DNA from 2 places in the Viridibacillus sp. d25.2 genome. Region 2 is predicted to be linked to the other one. Evidence: a T-box and tRNA genes for the amino acid it is inferred to sense, from the RefSeq annotation. Region 2 holds a T-box; the other holds one or more tRNA genes.

Region 1 (11,851 bases), 1.4 Mb from region 2:
AGTCCAAAGTTTGATGAATTCGAATATTGTTAAACCAATTCACATAGTCTCGAAGTTCAAGTTCAAGTTGTTCAAGAGAAGTAAAAGAGCGTTGGTAAATAAATTCCGTTTTGAAGCTCCTAAATGTTCTTTCAGCCACGGCATTGTCATAAGGACATCCTTTTGTACTTAACGAACGTGTCATTCCAAAAGCTTCAACAGCTTCTGAAATCAGGTGATTATCAAATTCTTTCCCACGATCACTATGAAACATTTGTACATTTGTTAAGTTTCCTTTAATCCGACTTAAAGCTTGGTAAACAAGAACGGCGTTCTTATGTGAACCAGCACTATATCCGACCAGTTCACGATTAAATAAGTCGACAAATAGACAGACGTAGTGCCATTTATTAAGAACACGAACGTACGTTAAATCACTAACTAGGACGGCAAGTTCTTGTTCTTGCTGAAATTCACGGGCAAGCACATTTCCAATAGGTGCTTCATTACATGTTTCCTTATAAGGTTTAAATTGCGCTACTGTATAGTTTGAGGTAAGACCTAGTTGCTTCATGATACGACCAATCCGACGTCGAGAAACGATTTTCTCTTGCTTCTCAAGTTCCTTCTTAATTTTACGTGTACCGTAATTACTACGGCTTGCTTTGAAGATAGTCAAAATACACTCCGTTAACTCGATTTCATCGGCTGCTTTTTGTTCATCTTCACGTAAACTTGCGTAGTAATAATATGTACTACGTGGAATTTCAAGGACGTCGCACATTGCTGATACCGAATATTTGTGAGTGTTGTTTCGAATCACATCTATTTTCGTCCCATGATCAGCGCGGCTTGCTTTAAAATATCATTCTCCATCCGTAAACGTTGAAGTTCTTTACGCATTTCTATCAGTTCGTTTTCTTCAGGCGAACGATTATCTTTTGCTTTAAAGGAACCGGTATTTTGATGCTTTTTAATCCAACTATCTAGAGCCGAAGGCGTTAAGTCGTATTCACGTACAATATCTGCACGTGATTTTCCGTTCTCATAAAGCTGCACCATTTGTAATTTAAATTCAGCAGTAAACGTTCGGCGTTTTTGTCTCATCGGATAGCACGCTCCTTTTTGATTGTTAGAGTAAGTGTACTAGCCCTTATTTTATTTGTCTAACTTAGAGTAACCTGTCCACTCCACTTGTATACTCTGCATTGGGACTAATCATAATCCAAGTACATGTTGCTCTCTGCTAATTCTTGCTGACCATTTATTAATAGAACGCAAACCATCATAAGTGCTAATCAAGTGATGCCATACTCTTTCAATCTCTTTATCAGTTATATCTCCTTTAATTTTTAGGACAACCTGTTCCATGTATTCGCTCGATTTAGGATCCATCTGATATTTAAAGTGTAGTCCTTGCTGTGTAGGTGACAACGATAATATTTCCTGAATATTTTCTTTTCTTAATATTTTATTATTTATCAAGTAAACAATCCTTTTATTTTGTAGTGAATTTCAGTTAGATCGACTGTAATTATTGCTTCAGTAGATGTTCTTCACGCCCAAAATTTAAATTCCATAGTTATTGCGCTTTGGATTAATTTGATTTAATATACAAATTATGACTATCTAACTATTAACTTACAAGGAAAATCATGAAAATTATTATGCTATTGCGGATTGTCTCTGATCCTATCTGTACCTTATAGTAAGGGAAGAAGGGTACGGGAAGAAGCCGTATAGTCAGTAGAAACCCTTGAAAAAGTTAGTTCAGAAAATTTCTAGTAGGAGCGTGTAAAATGAATTTAAAAGAAAAGTTGATATTAATAAAAGAAAATGGGTACCAAGCACCCCCCGATACATTCCAGTTGATACTAGAAATGATAAATAACATCGGTTCTTTGGATGCCCAACTACGTGATGAGCTAATTTATACAACCTTATCACATTGGATTCCTGATAATTCTCTAACAGCAAACGAACTAGAACAACTTCTACCGGTTGTTTTGGATAAAAACCATTTGCTTTTTAAGCTTGGTGAAACAAATACAGACTCTGTCTTCACTCGATCTTTCTCCATGCTAGTCATACCGCTCTTCTTCATAAGGCATAGAGAATCACCATTTCTCTCAAGAGAGCAAATTCATCAGATAAAAGAGAAAGTATTTTACAATGTACAAGAAGAACGAGATTACCGTGGGTATGACGAAGAAAAAGGCTGGGCTCATGCTATAGCCCATGCAGCAGATGCTTTAGAAGATTTGGCTCAATGTTCCGAACTGGATAAAAATGACCTCTTAACTATCCTCGATTTGGTTTACGAAAAGATGACCATAACAGATCGAATTTACTCCGATGGGGAAGATGAGAGAATGGTAAAATCCATAATTAGTGTTTTAAATAGAAAAATACTTAGTCAGACTTATGTAGAGCAATGGATTCAAAGTTTTGGTGATGTGGAGAAAAATTCAGAATTTCTCCCTGCCTTTAAGCAAAAAAATAATATAAAGAACTTTTTGAAAAGTTTATACTTTCGAGTTAAATTTTACAAAGTGGATGCCGTTCTCTGCTCGACTATCGAGCAGACATTATATAAAGTAGAAAAAGTATACTATTCCTAATTAAAAAAATTGAGGGGAAAGCACCCGCACTTGTCCGTCTCCACTTCAAATGTGGTAACAGGCAAATAATAGCCCTCAGGGGACATTTTCACTTCACACTTTTCAGAGAAAATTTGATTTGCGGGGATTCAGATGGATCTCCGTTCTACATGGCAAAACAGACTATTCAACTAATTGTTTTACCATATTTTAGTATTAATTCACCTATTACTTTGAAGTTTCTTATTGAACTAACCTGCCTCGTTAGCTTAAGTACACTGTTTCACAAACTCACATCAAGACTAACATAAAATCCTATTTTTAATTTAGAAGTGTTATTCAATTAAATGGCCCGATTGTTGAACAAAGCGTTAGTGAAGTGTACTAAACATTGAACTTCTTGATTTTCAACAGCTTCTTTCATATTTACCATGATACTACCATCTCCCTTTAAATAGAAACGATAACAGTTTAAAAATATTTTATATCAACTATAATGTTCTTTCTACAAATTTTCTACAAAAAAAAGAAACCCCTGATATATCAAGGGTTTCAAGTTACTTTAGATACCGGTGGTCGGGGTCGAACCGACACTCTCGAAAGAACACGATTTTGAGTCGTGCGCGTCTGCCAATTCCGCCACACCGGCATAATATTATTATATGCAATATGTAGATATTTTAAAAATAATTGGAGGCGGCAACCGGATTTGAACCGGTGGTAGAGGTGTTGCAGACCTGTGCCTTACCACTTGGCTATGCCGCCGTAAATAAAAAATGGAGCGGAAGACGAGGTTCGAACTCGCGACCCCCACCTTGGCAAGGTGGTGTTCTACCACTGAACTACTTCCGCAAATTTAACTGGGGTACCTGGATTCGAACCAGGGCATGACGGAATCAAAATCCGTTGCCTTACCGCTTGGCTATACCCCAATAATATGGGGCGACTGATGGGAATCGAACCCACGAATGCCTGAACCACAATCAGGTGCGTTAACCACTTCGCCACAACCGCCATAATATTATTATTATATTTCAATCATTTTATTGTCAAAAATTAAATGGGGCGACTGATGGGAATCGAACCCACGAATGCCTGAACCACAATCAGGTGCGTTAACCACTTCGCCACAACCGCCATTATAAAATTAAATTGGCAGGGGCAGTAGGAATCGAACCCACATCAAAGGTTTTGGAGACCTCTATTCTACCGTTAAACTATGCCCCTAAAATAAAAAAATGGTGGAGGGGGACGGATTCGAACCGCCGAACCCGAAGGAGCGGATTTACAGTCCGCCGCGTTTAGCCTCTTCGCTACCCCTCCAGAAAAACATGGTGCCGGCGAAAGGAGTCGAACCCTCGACCTACTGATTACAAGTCAGTTGCTCTACCAACTGAGCTACACCGGCATTATTATGGTGGGTCAGGACGGAATCGAACCGCCGACACTTAGAGCTTCAATCTAATGCTCTACCAACTGAGCTACTGACCCATAATAATTTAATATTCTTTTTTAAAAAATGGCGGTCCGGACGGGACTCGAACCCGCGACCTCCTGCGTGACAGGCAGGCATTCTAACCAACTGAACTACCGGACCATTTGGTTGCGGGGACAGGATTTGAACCTGTGACCTTCGGGTTATGAGCCCGACGAGCTACCGAACTGCTCCACCCCGCGATAATGGTATTATTAATTTAAATGGTGGAGGATGACGGGATCGAACCGCCGACCCCCTGCTTGTAAGGCAGGTGCTCTCCCAGCTGAGCTAATCCTCCGTATAATGTTATAAATGGTGACCCCTACGGGATTCGAACCCGTGTTACCGCCGTGAAAGGGCGGTGTCTTAACCGCTTGACCAAGGGGCCATTTAATAAATGAGAATGTGTATGGCGGAGAGCAAGGGATTTGAACCCTTGAGACAAGGTTACTCGCCTACACGGTTTCCAACCGTGCTCCTTCGGCCACTCGGACAGCTCTCCAAAAATGGCTCCGAAGGTAGGACTCGAACCTACGACCGTCCGGTTAACAGCCGGATGCTCTACCACTGAGCTACTTCGGAATAATATGATCGCCTAGCAACGTCCTACTCTCACAGGGGGAGACCCCCAACTACCATCGGCGCTAAAGAGCTTAACTTCTGTGTTCGACATGGGAACAGGTGTGACCTCTTTGCCATCGCCACTAGACTATTGTATTACCTAAGGACAAGAATAATTATATCATCTTTTTTAAATTTTAGCAAGTGTTTTTTGCTATTTTAGAAAAGTTTTTTATTATTCTCTCAAAACTGGATAAATTACATTGAAGTTTGTTAAGTAAAATTTGGTTAAGTCCTCGATCTATTAGTATTCGTCAGCTCCGTATGTCGCCACACTTCCACCTCGAACCTATCTACCTCATCGTCTTTGAGGGATCTTACTTACTTGCGTAATGGGAAATCTCATCTTGAGGGGGGCTTCATGCTTAGATGCTTTCAGCACTTATCCCGTCCACACATAGCTACCCAGCGATGCCCTTGGCAGAACAACTGGTACACCAGCGGTGTGTCCATCCCGGTCCTCTCGTACTAAGGACAGCTCCTCTCAAATTTCCTACGCCCACGACGGATAGGGACCGAACTGTCTCACGACGTTCTGAACCCAGCTCGCGTACCGCTTTAATGGGCGAACAGCCCAACCCTTGGGACCGACTACAGCCCCAGGATGCGATGAGCCGACATCGAGGTGCCAAACCTCCCCGTCGATGTGGACTCTTGGGGGAGATAAGCCTGTTATCCCCGGGGTAGCTTTTATCCGTTGAGCGATGGCCCTTCCATGCGGAACCACCGGATCACTAAGCCCGTCTTTCGACCCTGCTCGACTTGTAGGTCTCGCAGTCAAGCTCCCTTATGCCTTTACACTCTACGAATGATTTCCAACCATTCTGAGGGAACCTTTGGGCGCCTCCGTTACTCTTTAGGAGGCGACCGCCCCAGTCAAACTGCCCGCCTGACACTGTCTCCTACCCCGCTAAGGGGCATGGGTTAGAAGTTCAATACAGCTAGGGTAGTATCCCACCAACGCCTCCTCCGAAGCTGGCGCTCCGGAATCTCTGGCTCCTACCTATCCTGTACAAGCTGTATCAAAATTCAATATCAGGCTACAGTAAAGCTCCACGGGGTCTTTCCGTCCTGTCGCGGGTAACCTGCATCTTCACAGGTACTATAATTTCACCGAGTCTCTCGTTGAGACAGTGCCCAGATCGTTACGCCTTTCGTGCGGGTCGGAACTTACCCGACAAGGAATTTCGCTACCTTAGGACCGTTATAGTTACGGCCGCCGTTTACTGGGGCTTCAATTCGCACCTTCGCTTGCGCTAAGCACTCCTCTTAACCTTCCAGCACCGGGCAGGCGTCAGCCCCTATACGTCACCTTACGGTTTTGCAGAGACCTGTGTTTTTGCTAAACAGTCGCCTGGGCCTATTCACTGCGGCTCTCTCGGGCTTTCACCCTACTAGAGCACCCCTTCTCCCGAAGTTACGGGGTCATTTTGCCGAGTTCCTTAACGAGAGTTCTCTCGCACACCTTAGGATTCTCTCCTCGACTACCTGTGTCGGTTTGCGGTACGGGCACCTTTTACCTCGCTAGAGGCTTTTCTTGGCAGTGTGAAATCAGGAACTCCGGACATACGTCCTCGTCATCACAGCTCAACGTTATAGAAATGGGATTTGCCTCATTTCACGCCTCACTGCTTGAACATGCATAACCAACAGCATGCTTACCCTATCCTACTGCGTCCCCCCATTGCTCAAATGGTAAATAGGTGGTACAGGAATATCAACCTGTTGTCCATCGCCTACGCCTATCGGCCTCGGCTTAGGTCCCGACTAACCCTGAGCGGACGAGCCTTCCTCAGGAAACCTTAGTCATTCGGTGGACGGGATTCTCACCCGTCTTTCGCTACTCATACCGGCATTCTCACTTCTAAGCGCTCCACCAGTCCTTCCGGTCTGACTTCACAGCACTTAGAACGCTCTCCTACCACGGACATCTAAGATGTCCATCCACAGCTTCGGTGAATTGTTTAGCCCCGATACATTTTCGGCGCAGCGTCACTCGACCAGTGAGCTATTACGCACTCTTTAAATGATGGCTGCTTCTGAGCCAACATCCTGGTTGTCTAAGCAACGTCACATCCTTTTCCACTTAACAATTACTTTGGGACCTTAGCTGGTGGTCTGGGCTGTTTCCCTTTTGACTACGGATCTTATCACTCGCAGTCTGACTCCCGTGCATAAATCACTGGCATTCGGAGTTTGTCTGAATTCGGTAATCCGGGATGGACCCCTAGTTCAAACAGTGCTCTACCTCCAGGATTCTCTATCACGAGGCTAGCCCTAAAGCTATTTCGGAGAGAACCAGCTATCTCCAGGTTCGATTGGAATTTCTCCGCTACCCACACCTCATCCCCGCACTTTTCAACGTACGTGGGTTCGGGCCTCCAGTAAGTGTTACCTTACCTTCACCCTGGACATGGGTAGATCACCTGGTTTCGGGTCTACAACCACATACTCATTCGCCCTATTCAGACTCGCTTTCGCTACGGCTCCGTCTTCTAAAACTTAACCTCGCATGTAATCGTAACTCGCCGGTTCATTCTACAAAAGGCACGCTATCACCCATTAACGGGCTCTAACTACTTGTAGGCACATGGTTTCAGGATCTATTTCACTCCCCTTCCGGGGTGCTTTTCACCTTTCCCTCACGGTACTGGTTCACTATCGGTCACTAGGTAGTATTTAGCCTTGGGAGATGGTCCTCCCAGATTCCAACGGAATTTCACGTGTTCCGCCGTACTCAGGATACACTCAAGAGAGAATGAACTTTCAACTACAGGGCTGTTACCTGCTCTGGCGGGCCTTTCCAGACCGCTTCGTTTAACTCATTCCTTTGTAACTCCATATAGAGTGTCCTACAACCCCAAGAGGCAAGCCTCTTGGTTTGGGCTATTCCCGTTTCGCTCGCCGCTACTCAGGGAATCGATTTTTCTTTCTCTTCCTCCAGGTACTTAGATGTTTCAGTTCCCTGGGTCTGCCATCAAGACGCTATGTATTCACGTCAAGATACTGCTCCATTACGAACAGTGGGTTCCCCCATTCGGAAATCTCCGGATCAAAGCTCACTTACAGCTCCCCGAAGCATATCGGTGTTAGTGCCGTCCTTCTTCGGCTCCTAGTGCCAAGGCATCCGCCATGCGCCCTTAATAACTTAACCTAAAAGTTAGTTATTAAGCCTAAAAAACTTAATAATAAAAAATGTGTTACTTAATTTGCTTCAATGTCGTTTTATCCAGTTTTCAAAGAACAATATTGGTGGAGCCTAGCGGGATCGAACCGCTGACCTCCTGCGTGCAAGGCAGGCGCTCTCCCAGCTGAGCTAAGGCCCCGAAAAGAAAATATGGTGGGCCTAAATGGACTCGAACCATCGACCTCACGCTTATCAGGCGTGCGCTCTAACCAGCTGAGCTATAGGCCCCTTTTGGGAAAATATATAATTGAAGTATGAACCTTCAAAACTGAACGCAAGACGTTAATCGACAGATCCAAGATCTGTTTCCGTAATTATCCTTAGAAAGGAGGTGATCCAGCCGCACCTTCCGATACGGCTACCTTGTTACGACTTCACCCCAATCATCTATCCCACCTTCGGCGGCTGGCTCCATAAAGGTTACCTCACCGACTTCGGGTGTTACAAACTCTCGTGGTGTGACGGGCGGTGTGTACAAGGCCCGGGAACGTATTCACCGTGGCATGCTGATCCACGATTACTAGCGATTCCGGCTTCATGTAGGCGAGTTGCAGCCTACAATCCGAACTGAGAACGATTTTATGAGATTAGCATACCCTCGCGAGTTAGCGACTCTTTGTATCGTCCATTGTAGCACGTGTGTAGCCCAGGTCATAAGGGGCATGATGATTTGACGTCATCCCCACCTTCCTCCGGTTTGTCACCGGCAGTCACCTTAGAGTGCCCAACTAAATGATGGCAACTAAGATCAAGGGTTGCGCTCGTTGCGGGACTTAACCCAACATCTCACGACACGAGCTGACGACAACCATGCACCACCTGTCACCAATGTCCCCGAAGGGAAAACTCTATCTCTAGAGCGGTCATTGGGATGTCAAGACCTGGTAAGGTTCTTCGCGTTGCTTCGAATTAAACCACATGCTCCACCGCTTGTGCGGGCCCCCGTCAATTCCTTTGAGTTTCAACCTTGCGGCCGTACTCCCCAGGCGGAGTGCTTAATGCGTTAGCTGCAGCACTAAGGGGCGGAAACCCCCTAACACTTAGCACTCATCGTTTACGGCGTGGACTACCAGGGTATCTAATCCTGTTTGCTCCCCACGCTTTCGCGCCTCAGTGTCAGTTACAGACCAGAAAGTCGCCTTCGCCACTGGTGTTCCTCCAAATCTCTACGCATTTCACCGCTACACTTGGAATTCCACTTTCCTCTTCTGCACTCAAGTCTCCCAGTTTCCAATGACCCTCCACGGTTGAGCCGTGGGCTTTCACATCAGACTTAAGAAACCACCTGCGCGCGCTTTACGCCCAATAAATCCGGACAACGCTTGCCACCTACGTATTACCGCGGCTGCTGGCACGTAGTTAGCCGTGGCTTTCTAATAAGGTACCGTCAAGGTACGTTCAGTTACTAACGTACTTGTTCTTCCCTTACAACAGAGTTTTACGATCCGAAAACCTTCATCACTCACGCGGCGTTGCTCCATCAGACTTTCGTCCATTGTGGAAGATTCCCTACTGCTGCCTCCCGTAGGAGTTTGGGCCGTGTCTCAGTCCCAATGTGGCCGATCACCCTCTCAGGTCGGCTATGCATCGTTGCCTTGGTAGGCCATTACCCCACCAACTAGCTAATGCACCGCGGGCCCATCTAGTAGTGACAGCCGAAACCGCCTTTCAGCATTTTACCATGTGACAAAATGGATTATTCGGTATTAGCCCCGGTTTCCCGGAGTTATCCCAATCTACTAGGTAGGTTGCCCACGTGTTACTCACCCGTCCGCCGCTAAATCAGAAGAAGCAAGCTTCTTCATCATTCGCTCGACTTGCATGTATTAGGCACGCCGCCAGCGTTCGTCCTGAGCCAGGATCAAACTCTCCATAAAAGTAGTTTGAAAGCTCATTAGCTTTGCTAGCGTATCATCCGAAGATGATATCTATTTTTGTTTTGATCCACCAACGGAGTTGGTGTCCAAAAACATTTATTGATTAACGTCTTGCATGTTCAGTTTTCAAGGTTCATTTTGTTGTTGACGTCGTTGCTTGCGGCAGCGACTTTAATATCTTAACATCATTCACTTTCTGTGTCAATAACTTTTTTGAAAAAGTTATTTGAGTGAAAGTTTTAAGTTTTAACAACATGTCTTAGCGACAATTAATATAATACAATAGTATCGATACATATGTCAACACTTTTTCAAAAAGAATTTTGAGGCGTTTTGAACGCCTCAATTACTATACAACTAATCAGCAATTTCTTCAACCTTATAATCTCTATGATATATGTTATTCCCCTTAGTTTCTACACGCTCTACAGAGATATATCCTTTGTCTATTAAATATTCGATGAAAACTTCAAGGTTAACTGAATAGTTTTTGAGCTCCTCTTGTTCATGCAATTCTTGTATTGTCCAGAAGTCTTTCTGAGACATTACTTCTATAACATGCGTTGCTCCATCTGCAGTACGGGAATGAATGAAGAACTCACTTGCTAAAAATAATAGCTCTAATCGTTTATCCAATGATTCTTCACTCGTAATAAGTTCTTCATATAATTTATAAATGGCTGGATCAATTTGTTTTACTTGCGACCATACTGTAACCTCAGGGTACAGTCCTCTATCCATTACAGCAAGACGCGCTAAATGATGCAATGATTCAACAACATGATTATATGCATCTAAGTAATTTTTCTCTTCGAAGCATACTTTGCCTTCTAAGTATCTGCGAATTAACTTTGCAAACTCAATACCCATTTTGATTTTCCGACCATAGAAAGGGAACTCTTTCAGTTCCTTTTTTAAATTAGAAAGATACTCATTACGATCAAATAATACTTTTCCAAAGAATAGCCAATCTACTATCTTCTTATTAGTTCCTACTAATAACCATTTATTTAACTGCTTCTCAGAAATAATATGCATAGCAGCCTTCTTATCTTTAAATGTATAGTGTTTTGTAAAGACAGGTCGCTCACTTTGTTTTGTTATAATAAGAAGAATCGTATCAAATGTATCTGTTATCGGGCTAACTTCTTCCCTTTTTTCTATTAAAATTACACCTATTGTATTTGGGTGACTTGCTCGTTCTTGGTATATGGGTCGTAGTAACTGCTCCATAATGATCCTCCTATAGTCAATAGTCAATTTACTCTGTCTTAAACTTTCGACAGCAATAATAAGATTCCTGCATAAAACTTTCACTTCATATTACGATATCATTTTGTGTTATAGTATGTTGTAGATTAGGAGGCTTACAAATGAAACCATATAAAAACAAGATAAATAAAATCCGTTCATTTGCTTTATCTCTCATATTTATTGGGTTTATCATCATGTACGGTGCCATTTTCTTCAGAGAACACCAATGGTTAGTTATTATCTTCATGACGCTAGGTATCCTCTGTGTTCTTGGAAGTACTTTTGTTTATGGATGGATTGGATTCCTTTCAACTCGAGCAGTATTAGTAGAATGTCCGGGTTGCCATAAACACACGAAAGTTCTTGGCCGTGTAGATATGTGTATGTATTGCAATGAACCACTTACTTTAGATCCTTCATTAGAGGGACAAGAATTTGATCAATCACTAAACAATCGCACAAAGCATAAAGATTAATGCCTTCGCCTCGTTACTAAATTGTAACGAGGTTTTTTTATAAAAAAAGCATTACATAGTTTACCATAAAAAGAAGCTACCTATGTGTCATTGTTGACAGTTAAGTAGCTCCCTTTCTTATTGAACTTTCGTAGCTTGTTCAGTACATGTTGGACAAGTTCCGTAAATCTCCATACGGTGTGAATTGATTTTGAAACCAGTGACATGAGCGGCGAAATGTTCAACCTCATCAAGCCCTGGGTAATGGAAGTCTACGATTTTTCCACAGCCTTCACAAATAATGTGATAATGCTTATTTGTAACAAAATCAAAACGACTTGCGCTATCCCCGTAAGTTAATTCTTTTACTAACCCTGATTCTCGGAATACACGTAGATTAT
Region 2 (11,851 bases):
GTGGAGTCACTTCTGGGGCATCTGGGTGTAATAACCAAGTTGCAGCATAATGAGTATCACTTACTTTAAAGAACGGTGGAGTTTCTTCCATATCAATTTGCATAGCGTATTTACTACGAAGTGCAAATGAATCTCCTTTTGGTGGATTCAATAAATCAGGTGGTGTACCAGGAATTGCATATAATTTCGATTCTTGAACATCCAGTGAAGGCATAGAACTTAGAAGCCCCCACGTATAAGGATGTTGTGGATTGTAGAATATTTCATCTATTGTACCGATTTCTACAATCTTACCGCTATACATTACAGCTACACGGTCCGCCACATTCGCTACAACACCAAGGTCATGTGTAATGAAAATAATAGATGTATCGATTTTCTTTTGCAGGTCTTTCATCAGTTCAAGGATTTGCGCTTGAATTGTAACATCTAGTGCAGTTGTCGGCTCATCGGCAATCAATATTTTAGGATTACATGCTAATGCAATCGCAATAACGATTCGTTGACGTTGACCACCTGAAAATTGATGTGGATATTGTTTAATACGCTGTTCTGGTTGCGGCATACCTACTAATCGCAATAGATCAATGGCCATTTTTTCAGCTTCTGACTTCGGAACATTTTGGTGCTTTAATATTGGTTCCATTATTTGTTTACCTATTGTCATCGTTGGGTTTAATGATGTCATCGGATCTTGGAAAATCATTGAGATATCTTTGCCACGAATTTTCTGCATTTCTTTATCAGTTAATTTCGTCAAATCTTTTCCGTCAAATAGAATTTGACCGTTTTTAAATTCCGAGCTAGATTCAGGTAGAAGACGCATAATAGCTTTTGTTGTAACAGATTTACCTGAACCTGATTCACCAACAATTGCCAGCGTTTCTCCCTTTTTCAAATCGAAGTTTACACCCCGAATCGCTTTCACTTCGCCAGCAAATGTGTGGAAGGAAAGCTCAAGGTTTTCTACTTCAAGTATTTTCTCCATAACTACTTTCCTCCTATTAATCTTTCATTTTCGGATCAAGTGCATCACGTAGGCCATCACCAATTAAGTTAAAGGCAATCATTAAAAGACTTAAAATTGCTGCTGGAATAGCCAAAATATGTGGTTGGAATTGTATTAACCTGTAACCATCATTAATTAAGGTACCAAGTGATGCATTTGGTGATTGTAAACCTAAACCGATGAAACTTAAAAATGCTTCAAAGAATATCGCACTTGGAATCGTAAACATTGTATTTATTATGATAATCGCCATTACATTTGGCAATAAATGTTTTTTTATAATACGTCCATTACTTGCTCCTAATGTTCTAGCAGCAAGTACAAATTCTTGGTTTTTATATTTCAATACTTGTCCACGAACGATACGAGACATCCCAATCCAACCGGTAATTGAAATGGCGATAATAATGGCTATTATGCCCGGATCCATTACGAGAATCATTAATATAACAATAACAAGTGTTGGTATACCATACAAAATTTCTACAACACGCTGCATCGTATCGTCAACACGGCCGCCATAGTATGCCGAAATACCACCGTAAGCCACCCCAATGACCATATCAATTATAGCGGCAATAAGAGCGATGAATAATGAAATTTGAGTACCTTTCCAGACACGTGAGAACATATCACGGCCAAGACCATCGGTCCCAAACCAGTAGTAAGTATCCACGTTTTTCATTTCATACAAATTGATCTCTTCCCCCCCCATTTTACCTGTCCCATCAAAGATACCTATCTTTTCAAGCCCAGGTACTTTCGGAGGTAAATTTGCATGGGTAATTTCTTGTGTTTCAAAGTCATGTGGGCTAATCATCGGTCCGATAAAGGACATTAAGACGATGAAGGTAAGCACAAATATACTTACAACTGCTGCTTTATTTTTTCTTATACGTAACCAAGCATCCTGCCAGAAGTTCAAGGACGGTTTTGAAATTTTCTCAGTTTGGCTGCCATCCATGTGCACATGTTTAAAAGCTTCAGGTGGTAATTTAGGATATTCTTTTGTCATTTTTTATTACCTCCTGCTAAACGAATACGCGGATCTACAATACCGTATAAAATATCAACGATGAAAATAACTAAAATTAATAATACTGAAAAGAACATTGTCGTTCCCATAATTACTGAATAATCACTAACGTTAATCGCTTTAACGAATTGTTCTCCAATACCAGGAATAGCGAAAATTTGTTCAACCACGAGGGAACCTGTTACTAACCCTGCTGCTAATGGTCCCATTACTGTTATTAATGGAATCAGAGCATTACGAAATGCATGCTTAAATGCAATTTCAATGCCGCTAGCTCCTTTAGCTTTTGCTAGAGTAATATAGTCAGTTCCTAATACTTCTATCATTTCTGTTCGAATGAAACGAGCTGATGTCGCTAGAGGACCCATTGCTAAAGCAATTGTCGGCAAAATGCTCGATTTCCAGCCATTCTCCCATAGCCCAACAGGAAGAAAACCACCTTTAACACCAATCCAATATTGTAATAAAGAAGCAAATACGAATGATGGAATCGAAATGCCGAAAATTGCGATTAAGGTACTTCCGTAATCCCATGCTGTATTTTGTCTTAAAGCTGCAATCATACCTAAAATAATACCGCCAATAGTTCCAAGTATTAGCGCTTGAATACCTAAAATAAACGATGGACCTGCTCTGTTAATAATTAGCTCAGTAACGCTAGCTTCTTTGAATTGGAAAGATGTACCGAAATCAAGTTTCACCATATTCTTCATATAAATCCCATATTGAACTGGCAGTGGCTTATCTAATCCATACTTTGCTTCCACCGCAGCTAACTGGTTTGGGGTTAGTTTAGATGAGGTAGAAATAGGGGACCCTGGCAACATTTTCATCAAGGAGAATGTAAATGATGCGATCAAGAATAGTGTTAATATCATATAAATAACTCGTTTAAAAACGTATTTAGCCATCCTTGCACCTCCTAAAATAGTGTTCGTATACATGAAACCTATTAAAACAATATACAAACATATTAATTGTTCGAATTTTCTATACATTTAATTTTGATGTAAAAAGAGAGTATGTGGATTTATATCAATCACATACTCTCCCCATTCAGGGTTTTACTGATAGTCTATAAAATTAGCTATTACTCTTTTCCTGAGATATATGCCCATTTGTAACTATATTGAGCACCAAAGCTATGTTTAACTAAATCTTTTACATAAGTTTTTTGAAGTGCCATCGTTCCACGTTGATATACAGGTGCAATTGCAGCATCTTCTTCAATTAAGACTTTTTCTGCATCTGCAAGTGCTTGCCAGCGTTTTGCCGGATCATTTGCAAAAGTTGTTTCTGCATCTTTCATAAACTTATCGTATTTAGCAGATGAGTAACTCATTTTGTTTTGTTGACCATCTGTTAACCATAAATTTAAGAAAGTGTATGGATCTTGGAAATCAGGAGACCAGCCTGCAAATTGGATATCATAATCTTGTTTAGAATCCAGATCCACACGGACAAGGAAAGGTACTTCTTTTAATTTAATTGATAAACCAGGAAGATTTTTTTCTAATTGATTTTTCAAATACTCGTCCATTTTTTTAGATAAATCGCTATCGCCGCCTAAGAACTCTAATGCAACTTTATCAGTACCAAGTTCTTTTAAACCTTTTTCCCAATAAGTTTTTGCTTCTTCAGCATTGAATTTATTCATATTTCCATTTACTTCTCGGAAGTCTTTACCATCTTCATCATAAGCAAATTCAGCTGGCACTAAGTAGTTAGCTTCAAATGAACCGTTCGCTAATACTGCTTTTGATAAGTCTTCTTTGTTAAAAGCCATAGAAATTGCTTTACGGATATTCGCATTGGCAAGAACAGTTTCTTCTTTACCTTCACGTTTTTGATTGAATTTTAAATAGAAAGGTGAAGATTCTACATCTTTTAATACTTCTGGATCATTTGCATATTGCATTGCGAATTCACCTGATAAACCTGCACGATCTTTTTTACCTGAAGTATAAAGATTAATTGCAGTTTGATCTTCTTTTACTACGTCAACATTGATTTTATCTAACTTCACATTGTCTTTGTCCCAATAGTTGTCGTTTTTAACATATTGCCATTTTAGGCCTGTACCATCCCACCCTTTAAGAACGAATGGACCATTATATAAAGTTGTTTCTGAGTTTGAAGCGTATTTTTTACCTTGCTCTTTAACGAATTCTTCTTTTTGCGGTAAGAATGTGCTAAATGCCATTAAAGATAAGAAATAAGGTGTTGGTTTTTCAAGCGTTACTTCTAACGTCTTGTCATCTAATGCTTTAACACCAAGGTCAGCAGCTTTTGCTTTCCCTTTACCAATTTCTGTAGCGTTTTTAATAATGCCAGCCATCATATATGGACCGTATTCAGAACCAGTTTTAGGATCAATCGCACGTTTCCATGCGTATTCAAAATCATTGGCAGTTACTGTAGATCCATCAGACCATTTGGCATCACGAAGTTTGAAAGTATAAACTGTACCAACTTTGTTTACTTCTGGTTCTCCAGTTGCTATTGCTGGAACTGCTATATTTTCCTCGTTATAGCGGTATAAACCTTCATTAACGTTGTTTAATACTGTAGATCCTACTACATCTGTTACTAGTACTGAGTCCATTGTTGGAATTTCAGCACTTTCAATGATATTTAGCTCTTGAGTTGCATCCAGGCTACCTGAATCTTTTTTGCTATCAGAATCTTTGCTATTATCTTTGTCTTTTCCTCCACCGCAAGCAGCTAAGAAAACACTAAGTACAAGTACTAGACTTGATAGCCATAATAGTTTGCTTTTTTTCATGTATAACTAACCCCCTTGAATATTCTGAAAAATCATTACATTGCTAATTATACATAAACAAAAAACGTTGTAAAGTAACCTTTTGATATATAAGTCTTTTTTTAATATATATTTGATATATGAATCTAGCGATACCAGCGTTTATACCTACAAAAATATAATATTCTGAATTTAAAATAATGTTTGATATTTTTGATTTTTCATTATTATTCAACTAAAATGAATAAAGAATCGGGGGTTTTTCATTTGAAAAAGAAAGGAATTGTCTTTTTAGCATTACAATTTTTAATCGTACTCATAATGCTTTTTCGATATAAAGATTTGAAATTAATCGATTACATTAATGTCTCATTTGTAGCAGGGGGTATTGTGCTTTTTGTTGGACTCACAGCATATATACTGTCATCGGGCTTTTTTGACATTTTCACAGTTAGTACGCGTAAGGTTTTTGTTAGATCATCTAGACTAGAGGATGTTAAAAACATGAGAGCCCCTTCTCAAATTGTTTCAATGCCCTTTAAGGGTATTTTACAAATTGGTGGAGCTACCATTATGATGATGTTCATTGCCCTTATGTTTTATTATTTGTAAACTGTAACCAATACTTGATTTTTAGCTTTCGGCTATATTATAATCACAAAAAGCATTATAAAAAACGAAGACGAAGAGTAGTACATTTATGTCGTATGTAAAGAGAGTCTGTGGTTGGTGCAAACAGATGATATGCTAAATGGAATGGACTTCCGAGTTAACTTTGTGAACCTTGTTAGTAGTAGCTCAGTTCGTTAACCTCACGTTATGAGGATGAGTGGTCGATTTATCGACAAGCTTGGGTGGTACCGCGGATTCAACATCATTCGTCCCTATATTAGGAGACGCATGATGTTTTTTTATATCTAAGGAGGAACTCAATTATGAAACGTATTTTTTCAGGCGTACAACCAACAGGTGTCATTACATTAGGTAACTACATTGGTGCATTTAGACAGTTTACAACTTTGCAAGATGAGTACGATTGTATTTTTTGTATTGTAGATCAACACGCAATTACAATGCCACAAGACAGTAAAGAACTTCGTAACAGTATTCGCACACTTGCTGCAACATATTTAGCAACAGGTATCGACCCAGAAAAGTCAACACTATTTATTCAATCAGAAGTACCTGCACACGCACAAGCTGGATGGATGTTACAATGTATTTCTTACACTGGTGAACTTGAGCGTATGACACAATTCAAAGATAAATCTACTGGTAAAGAGGCAGTTTCTGCAGGCTTACTTACTTACCCGCCACTTATGGCTGGAGATATTCTTCTGTACAACACAGATATCGTGCCAGTTGGTGACGACCAAAAACAACATTTAGAACTTACACGTGACTTAGCTGAACGTTTCAATAAACGTTACGGTAAAGTATTCACGATTCCTACTATTCAATTACCAAAAAACGGAGCTCGCATTAAGTCGCTTCAAGAACCAACGAAAAAAATGAGCAAATCGGATGAAAATAAAAAAGCAACAATCCGCCTTCTAGATACTCCAAAAGAGATCGAGAAGAAAATTAAATCTGCCGTGACAGATTCTGAAGGCGTTGTTGCTTTCAATATTGAATCTAAACCTGGTGTCTCTAATTTACTAACAATTGAAGCATCATTAACAAATGAATCCATTGATAACCTTGTAGCAAAATACGCTGGTCTTGGTTATGGCGCTTTCAAAGCAGGAGTTGCTGAAAGTGTTATTAATCATCTAGCACCTATCCAAGAACGTTTTAACGAATTAATCGATTCACCACAATTAGATGATATTTTAGACGCTGGTGCTGAAAAAGCGAACGCTATTGCAAGTGCAACAATTAAGAAAATGGAAGACGTGATGGGCCTTGGGAGAAATAGACGATAACTAGTCCAATACTTGAGCCGATGAAAATTTTGAAATCAACTGTTTGCAAAATAAACATAAAAACGGCTGTCCATGTATAACCTAGTGCTCGGTAGTTCAAATATAGAATCATATGTGTTGAACTCAGTACAATAAGACCATAAAAAGTTAAGAAAAATAGTAAGCGCATTTGCATATTTCCTTTTCTAGTTTTTAATACTATATGAAAAAATGACTTCGTTATAACTAACGAGGTCATTTTTATGCGAAAATATGATATTCAAAACCCTTAATAGTCTTTCACTTACTATAATTCGCTTGCCGTATTCATTTGATTTAAAAATATTACAATAAAGTTCTAAAGATAAAAAAACCACAGGAAATTCACCCTGTGGTCATTCGTTACTTATTAATACTTTTTAAATAATAGTGAAGCATTATGCCCACCAAAACCTAATGAATTACTTAACGCATAAGTAATTTCTTTTTCTCTTGCTTCGTTAGCAACATAGTCTAAATCGCACTCAGGATCTGTTGTTTCTAGATTCATCGTTGGCGGTAAAATACCTTCTTTTAATGCAAGTACTGAGAAGATTGCTTCAATCCCACCAGCTGCTCCAAGTAAATGACCTGTCATCGATTTCGTTGAACTCATTGCTAAATTATAAGCATGTTCTCCGAAAACAGTCTTTACAGCTTTTGTTTCGAACAAATCATTATAAGGTGTGCTCGTACCATGCGCATTGATATAACCAATTTCTGTTGCATCAATACCAGCATCATCTATCGCTTGCTTCATAGAGCGAGCTGCACCCTCCCCTTCAGGAGCAGGTGCTGTAATATGATGCGCATCTCCAGTTGAACCGTATCCTACAACTTCACCATAAATTTTTGCACCACGTTTTACTGCATGTTCGTATTCTTCTAAAATAACGATACCCGATCCTTCTCCGATAACAAAACCATCGCGATTTGCATCGAATGGACGAGATGCTGTTTGTGGATCTTGGTTTAACGTAAGTGCTGTGTTTGAGGAAAATCCTGCAACCGCCATATTCGTAATCGGCGCCTCTGCTCCTCCAGTAATCATGACATCTGCATCGCCACGCTCAATAACTTTAAACGCATCACCAATTGAGTTTGTACCTGATGCACAAGCTGTTACTGAACATGAGTTAATTGCTTTTGCACCAAAGTGGATAGATACTTGACCTGCAGCCATATCAGGAATCATCATTGGTACGAAAAACGGACTAACACGACGTTGTCCTTTTTCAAGGAAATTGCGGAATTGTTGCTCATACGTCTCCATTCCACCAATTCCAGAGCCTATCCAAACACCTGTACGCAGACCAACTTCAGGAGTTATTTCTAACTCTGCATCTTTTACAGCCATAATAGACGCCGCTAATGCGTAATGTGTAAAACGATCCATCTTACGTGCTTCTTTTCGAGGAATATATGCTTCAATATCAAAATCTTTTACTTCTGCAGCAACTTTTGCAGGAAATTGTTCAGCATCTATACGTGTTAACGGGCCAACACCAATTTTTCCTTCTTTAATCGCTTTCCATGTTGTTTCTACATCATTTCCTAAAGGTGTCACAGCACCCATACCTGTAACAACTACTCGACGTTTTGTCATGTTCTTTTAACTCCCTCTTTTCTAATATTGTTATTTTCCCCAGCGCATTGCAACGGCGCCCCATGTAAGGCCGCCACCAAATCCAACGAGCACAAGTAAATCGCCATCTTGAATTTTGCCGGCTTCTAGTTCTTCTATTAATGCATTGCCGATTGAAGCAGACGATGTATTGCCATATTTTTTAATAGCCGTAGACATTTTCTCCTCTGGCAAATCTAGTCTTTGTCTTGCAGATTCCATAATTCGAATATTTGCTTGATGCGGAATTAGGAAATCAACATCTTCCTTAGTATATCCCGCTTTCTCTATGACATTTAAAGCTGATTCACCCATTTGACGTACCGCAAATTTGAATACTTCACGGCCATTCATCTCAATGTGACCTGCATCATTTTGGAATAAATGCTTTCCGCCTGAGCCGTCTGAACCAAGCTCAAATGATAAAATCCCTCTATTATCAGATACTTTACCCATCACAGCTGCACATGCACCATCACCAAATAGGACAGCAGTATTTCGATCTTCCCAGTTTGTAATTTTTGAAAGCTTCTCAACACCTACTATTAAAACATAATCATATGTTTTAGATTCAATGAATTGCTTAGCCGTTACCAAGCCGTACATAAATCCTGCGCATGCAGCGGACAAGTCCATTGCAGCCGCATTGTGTGCACCAAGTTGGTCTTGTATCATACACGCTACACTCGGAAATGGTCGGTCAGGTGTTACGGTTGCAACTAAAATAAGCCCGATTTGATCAGCCGAAATACCAGCATTAGCTATTGCGTTTTTCGCAGCTTCAAAAGCTAAATGAGAAGAGTTATGTTCATCTGATGCGATTCTTCGTTCTTCGATTCCTGTTCTAGTGCGAATCCATTCATCCGATGTATCCATCATTTTTTCTAAGTCAGCATTTGTGACTACACGATTAGGGATACATCTTCCTAAGCCTATTATTCCAGCGTTCATGAAGTAGCGCCTCTTTTCTTTTGTTATCAATTATTAGTACCTGGTAATAATTATAACGAAAGATTTATATTTTTTCAACACTTCGTCAATTTTTGTCCAAATAACGGGGCATAATACTGAAAAGATTCTTTTATTTAAATGTGGCAATATGATATGATAGAACAGGTAAAAAAGTTAGTTAGAGGTGAAATTAATGAGATATATTATGCTATTTTTATGGTCAGCATTATTAGTTTCTGTACTGAACTACGTAGTAAGTTCAATTCAGAATGTTGGATTTAACTTAAATCTTGGATTAGGGCTTTCAGTAGTTTTCTCAGTATTCTTAATTATTATTGGCAATATTATTCCAAACGAATCACCTAAACAAGTAGGCCACCAACAATAATGAAAATCCTGTCCATAGATTGGACGGGGTTTTTTCTTTAAAAAAAGTCTGAGCACCTTTATATAAAGGTTGCTCAGACTCTTTTTATGTGTGCGCTGATTCTTTATGGATTATTACTTTATCATCTTTCATTGAAATGACTAATCGATCCCCTGGTACTGTATCCCCTTTTAGCAATTCTTTTGCAACGAGTGTTTCAATATATCGCTGTACAAATCTTCTTAAAGGTCTTGCACCAAAGGTTGGGTCTGTTCCTTCTGCTACTACCCACTCAATGACATTTTCATCTACTTGTAGTTCAATTTCTTGTTCAGCCACTCGTTTTTTTAATAACTGAATATACTTCCAAGTGATTTGATAAAAATGTTCGTTTGTTAATGAATGGAACATAATAATATCATCTAATCTATTTAATAGCTCTGGTTTGAAATGCTCTTTTAAAGACGCCATAACTAGGTCTTCAACAGCATGTTCACTAGTATTAGGCATATCTAGTAAGTAACTTGAGCCTATATTAGAAGTCAATATGATTACGGTATTTGTGAAATTAACCATACGACCTTGGCTATCCGTAATACGACCATCATCTAAAATTTGCAATAAAATATTCGCAACATCTGGATGCGCCTTTTCAATTTCATCTAAAAGCACTACTGCATATGGATTTCTACGGACAGCTTCTGTCAATTGACCGCCTTCCTCATAACCTATATAGCCAGGAGGTGCTCCTACTAAGCGAGATACGCTATGTTTTTCCATGTACTCAGACATATCAATTCGAATAAAATGATCCTCTGAGTCAAATAATTGAGCGGCTAATGCTTTTGCTAATTCTGTTTTCCCTACACCTGTTGGTCCTAAGAACAAGAAAGATCCGATTGGTTTTTGTGGATCCTGAATGCCTGCACGCGCTCTCCAAACAGCTTCTGTCACTAGCTGAACTGCTTCGTCCTGCCCAACTACTCGCTCTTGTAAAGTAGCTTTTAAGTTGAGTAGTTTTTCACGTTCACCTTCAACTAATTTTGTTACTGGAATACCTGTCCATCTTGAAACAATTGAAGCAATTTCTTCAGCCGTCACATCTTCACGGAGCAGACGATCATTTCCTTGTTGCAAAGTTTGCTCAAGTTCTACTAATTCTTTTTCTAATTCAGGAATTTTGCCGTGACGGAGCACTGCTGCTATATTTAAATCATAATTATTTTCAGCTTCTTCTAAATCCCTACGATAACGATCAAGTGTTTCACGTTTTTCTTGGATAACATGAAGTGAAGATTTTTCGGCTTCCCATTGCTCACGCATATTAGAAGAAGAGTCTTTTAGCTCCGATAATTCCTCACGAAGTGCTACAAGACGTTTTTTACTAGCTTCATCCTTTTCTTTCATCAATGCTTGTTCTTCAATTTCAAGCTGCATAGTACGACGTGTTACCTCATCTAATTCTTGTGGCATGGAATCTATTTCTGTTCGAATCATGGCACAAGCTTCATCGATTAAATCAATTGCTTTATCTGGCATAAAACGCTCAGTTAAATAGCGATTTGATAATTCTGCAGCAGCAACGATTGCTCGGTCATGTATTTTCACGGCGTGATGCAGTTCGAAACGTTCTTTTAAACCACGTAATATAGAAATCGTATCCTCTACAGATGGTTCACGAACTAATACTTGTTGGAAACGACGTTCAAGTGCTGGGTCCTTTTCGATATACATTCGATATTCATCTAATGTAGTTGCACCGATACAATGTAACTCACCTCTTGCTAACATCGGTTTAAGCATATTCCCAGCATCCATTGCACCATCCGTTTTACCTGCTCCCACGATTGTATGAATTTCATCGATGAAAAGGATGATTTGTCCTTCACTTTCTTTCACTTCTTTCAATACGCCTTTTAAGCGCTCTTCAAATTCCCCACGATATTTGGCACCAGCGATTAATGCACTCATATCCAACTCATAAATTTCACGGTCTTTTAAACCTTCTGGTACGTCTTTTTTTACGATTCTTTGTGCTAATCCTTCAACGATTGCTGTTTTACCAACACCTGGTTCTCCGATTAATACAGGGTTATTTTTTGTCTTACGAGATAATATTCGGATGACATTACGGATTTCTTGGTCACGACCAATAAC

The links. The T-box of region 2 lies ahead of trpS (tryptophan--tRNA ligase). A T-box ahead of a tRNA ligase gene usually reads a tRNA of that ligase, here a tRNA-Trp.
Region 1: it encodes a tRNA-Trp, which carries the amino acid that the T-box ahead of trpS (tryptophan--tRNA ligase) is inferred to sense. The anticodon was not compared.

What each region holds. Positions count from the first base shown of each region.
Region 1 is NZ_CM196652.1:786,961-798,811, reverse strand. Features, by position in the region: one part of gene ACZLO7_RS04005 (IS3 family transposase) at 1-807, opposite strand, end outside; one part of gene ACZLO7_RS04005 (IS3 family transposase) at 807-1,086, opposite strand; gene ACZLO7_RS04000 (condensation domain-containing protein) at 1,198-1,464, opposite strand; gene ACZLO7_RS03995 (DUF2785 domain-containing protein) at 1,779-2,600, shown strand; tRNA gene ACZLO7_RS03990 (tRNA-Leu) at 3,147-3,228, opposite strand; tRNA gene ACZLO7_RS03985 (tRNA-Cys) at 3,271-3,344, opposite strand; tRNA gene ACZLO7_RS03980 (tRNA-Gly) at 3,357-3,431, opposite strand; tRNA gene ACZLO7_RS03975 (tRNA-Gln) at 3,440-3,511, opposite strand; tRNA gene ACZLO7_RS03970 (tRNA-His) at 3,518-3,593, opposite strand; tRNA gene ACZLO7_RS03965 (tRNA-His) at 3,641-3,716, opposite strand; tRNA gene ACZLO7_RS03960 (tRNA-Trp) at 3,733-3,806, opposite strand; tRNA gene ACZLO7_RS03955 (tRNA-Tyr) at 3,819-3,902, opposite strand; tRNA gene ACZLO7_RS03950 (tRNA-Thr) at 3,912-3,987, opposite strand; tRNA gene ACZLO7_RS03945 (tRNA-Phe) at 3,995-4,070, opposite strand; tRNA gene ACZLO7_RS03940 (tRNA-Asp) at 4,100-4,176, opposite strand; tRNA gene ACZLO7_RS03935 (tRNA-Met) at 4,180-4,256, opposite strand; tRNA gene ACZLO7_RS03930 (tRNA-Val) at 4,279-4,354, opposite strand; tRNA gene ACZLO7_RS03925 (tRNA-Glu) at 4,370-4,444, opposite strand; tRNA gene ACZLO7_RS03920 (tRNA-Ser) at 4,467-4,558, opposite strand; tRNA gene ACZLO7_RS03915 (tRNA-Asn) at 4,564-4,638, opposite strand; rRNA gene rrf (5S ribosomal RNA) at 4,650-4,765, opposite strand; rRNA gene ACZLO7_RS03905 (23S ribosomal RNA) at 4,902-7,831, opposite strand; tRNA gene ACZLO7_RS03900 (tRNA-Ala) at 7,928-8,003, opposite strand; tRNA gene ACZLO7_RS03895 (tRNA-Ile) at 8,016-8,092, opposite strand; rRNA gene ACZLO7_RS03890 (16S ribosomal RNA) at 8,189-9,741, opposite strand; gene ACZLO7_RS03885 (nucleotidyltransferase-like protein) at 10,099-10,974, opposite strand; gene ACZLO7_RS03880 (YgzB family protein) at 11,115-11,471, shown strand; gene perR (peroxide-responsive transcriptional repressor PerR) at 11,589-11,851, opposite strand, start outside.
Region 2 is NZ_CM196652.1:3,836,148-3,847,998, forward strand. Features, by position in the region: gene ACZLO7_RS18930 (ABC transporter ATP-binding protein) at 1-988, opposite strand, end outside; gene opp3C (oligopeptide ABC transporter permease) at 1,005-2,024, opposite strand; gene opp3b (oligopeptide ABC transporter permease) at 2,021-2,956, opposite strand; gene ACZLO7_RS18945 (peptide ABC transporter substrate-binding protein) at 3,136-4,830, opposite strand; gene ACZLO7_RS18950 (DUF3899 domain-containing protein) at 5,077-5,421, shown strand; T-box leader at 5,480-5,698, shown strand; gene trpS (tryptophan--tRNA ligase) at 5,745-6,734, shown strand; gene ACZLO7_RS18960 (YuzI family membrane protein) at 6,688-6,972, opposite strand; gene fabF (beta-ketoacyl-ACP synthase II) at 7,123-8,358, opposite strand; gene ACZLO7_RS18970 (beta-ketoacyl-ACP synthase III) at 8,389-9,327, opposite strand; gene ACZLO7_RS18975 (YjzD family protein) at 9,521-9,715, shown strand; gene ACZLO7_RS18980 (ATP-dependent Clp protease ATP-binding subunit) at 9,800-11,851, opposite strand, start outside.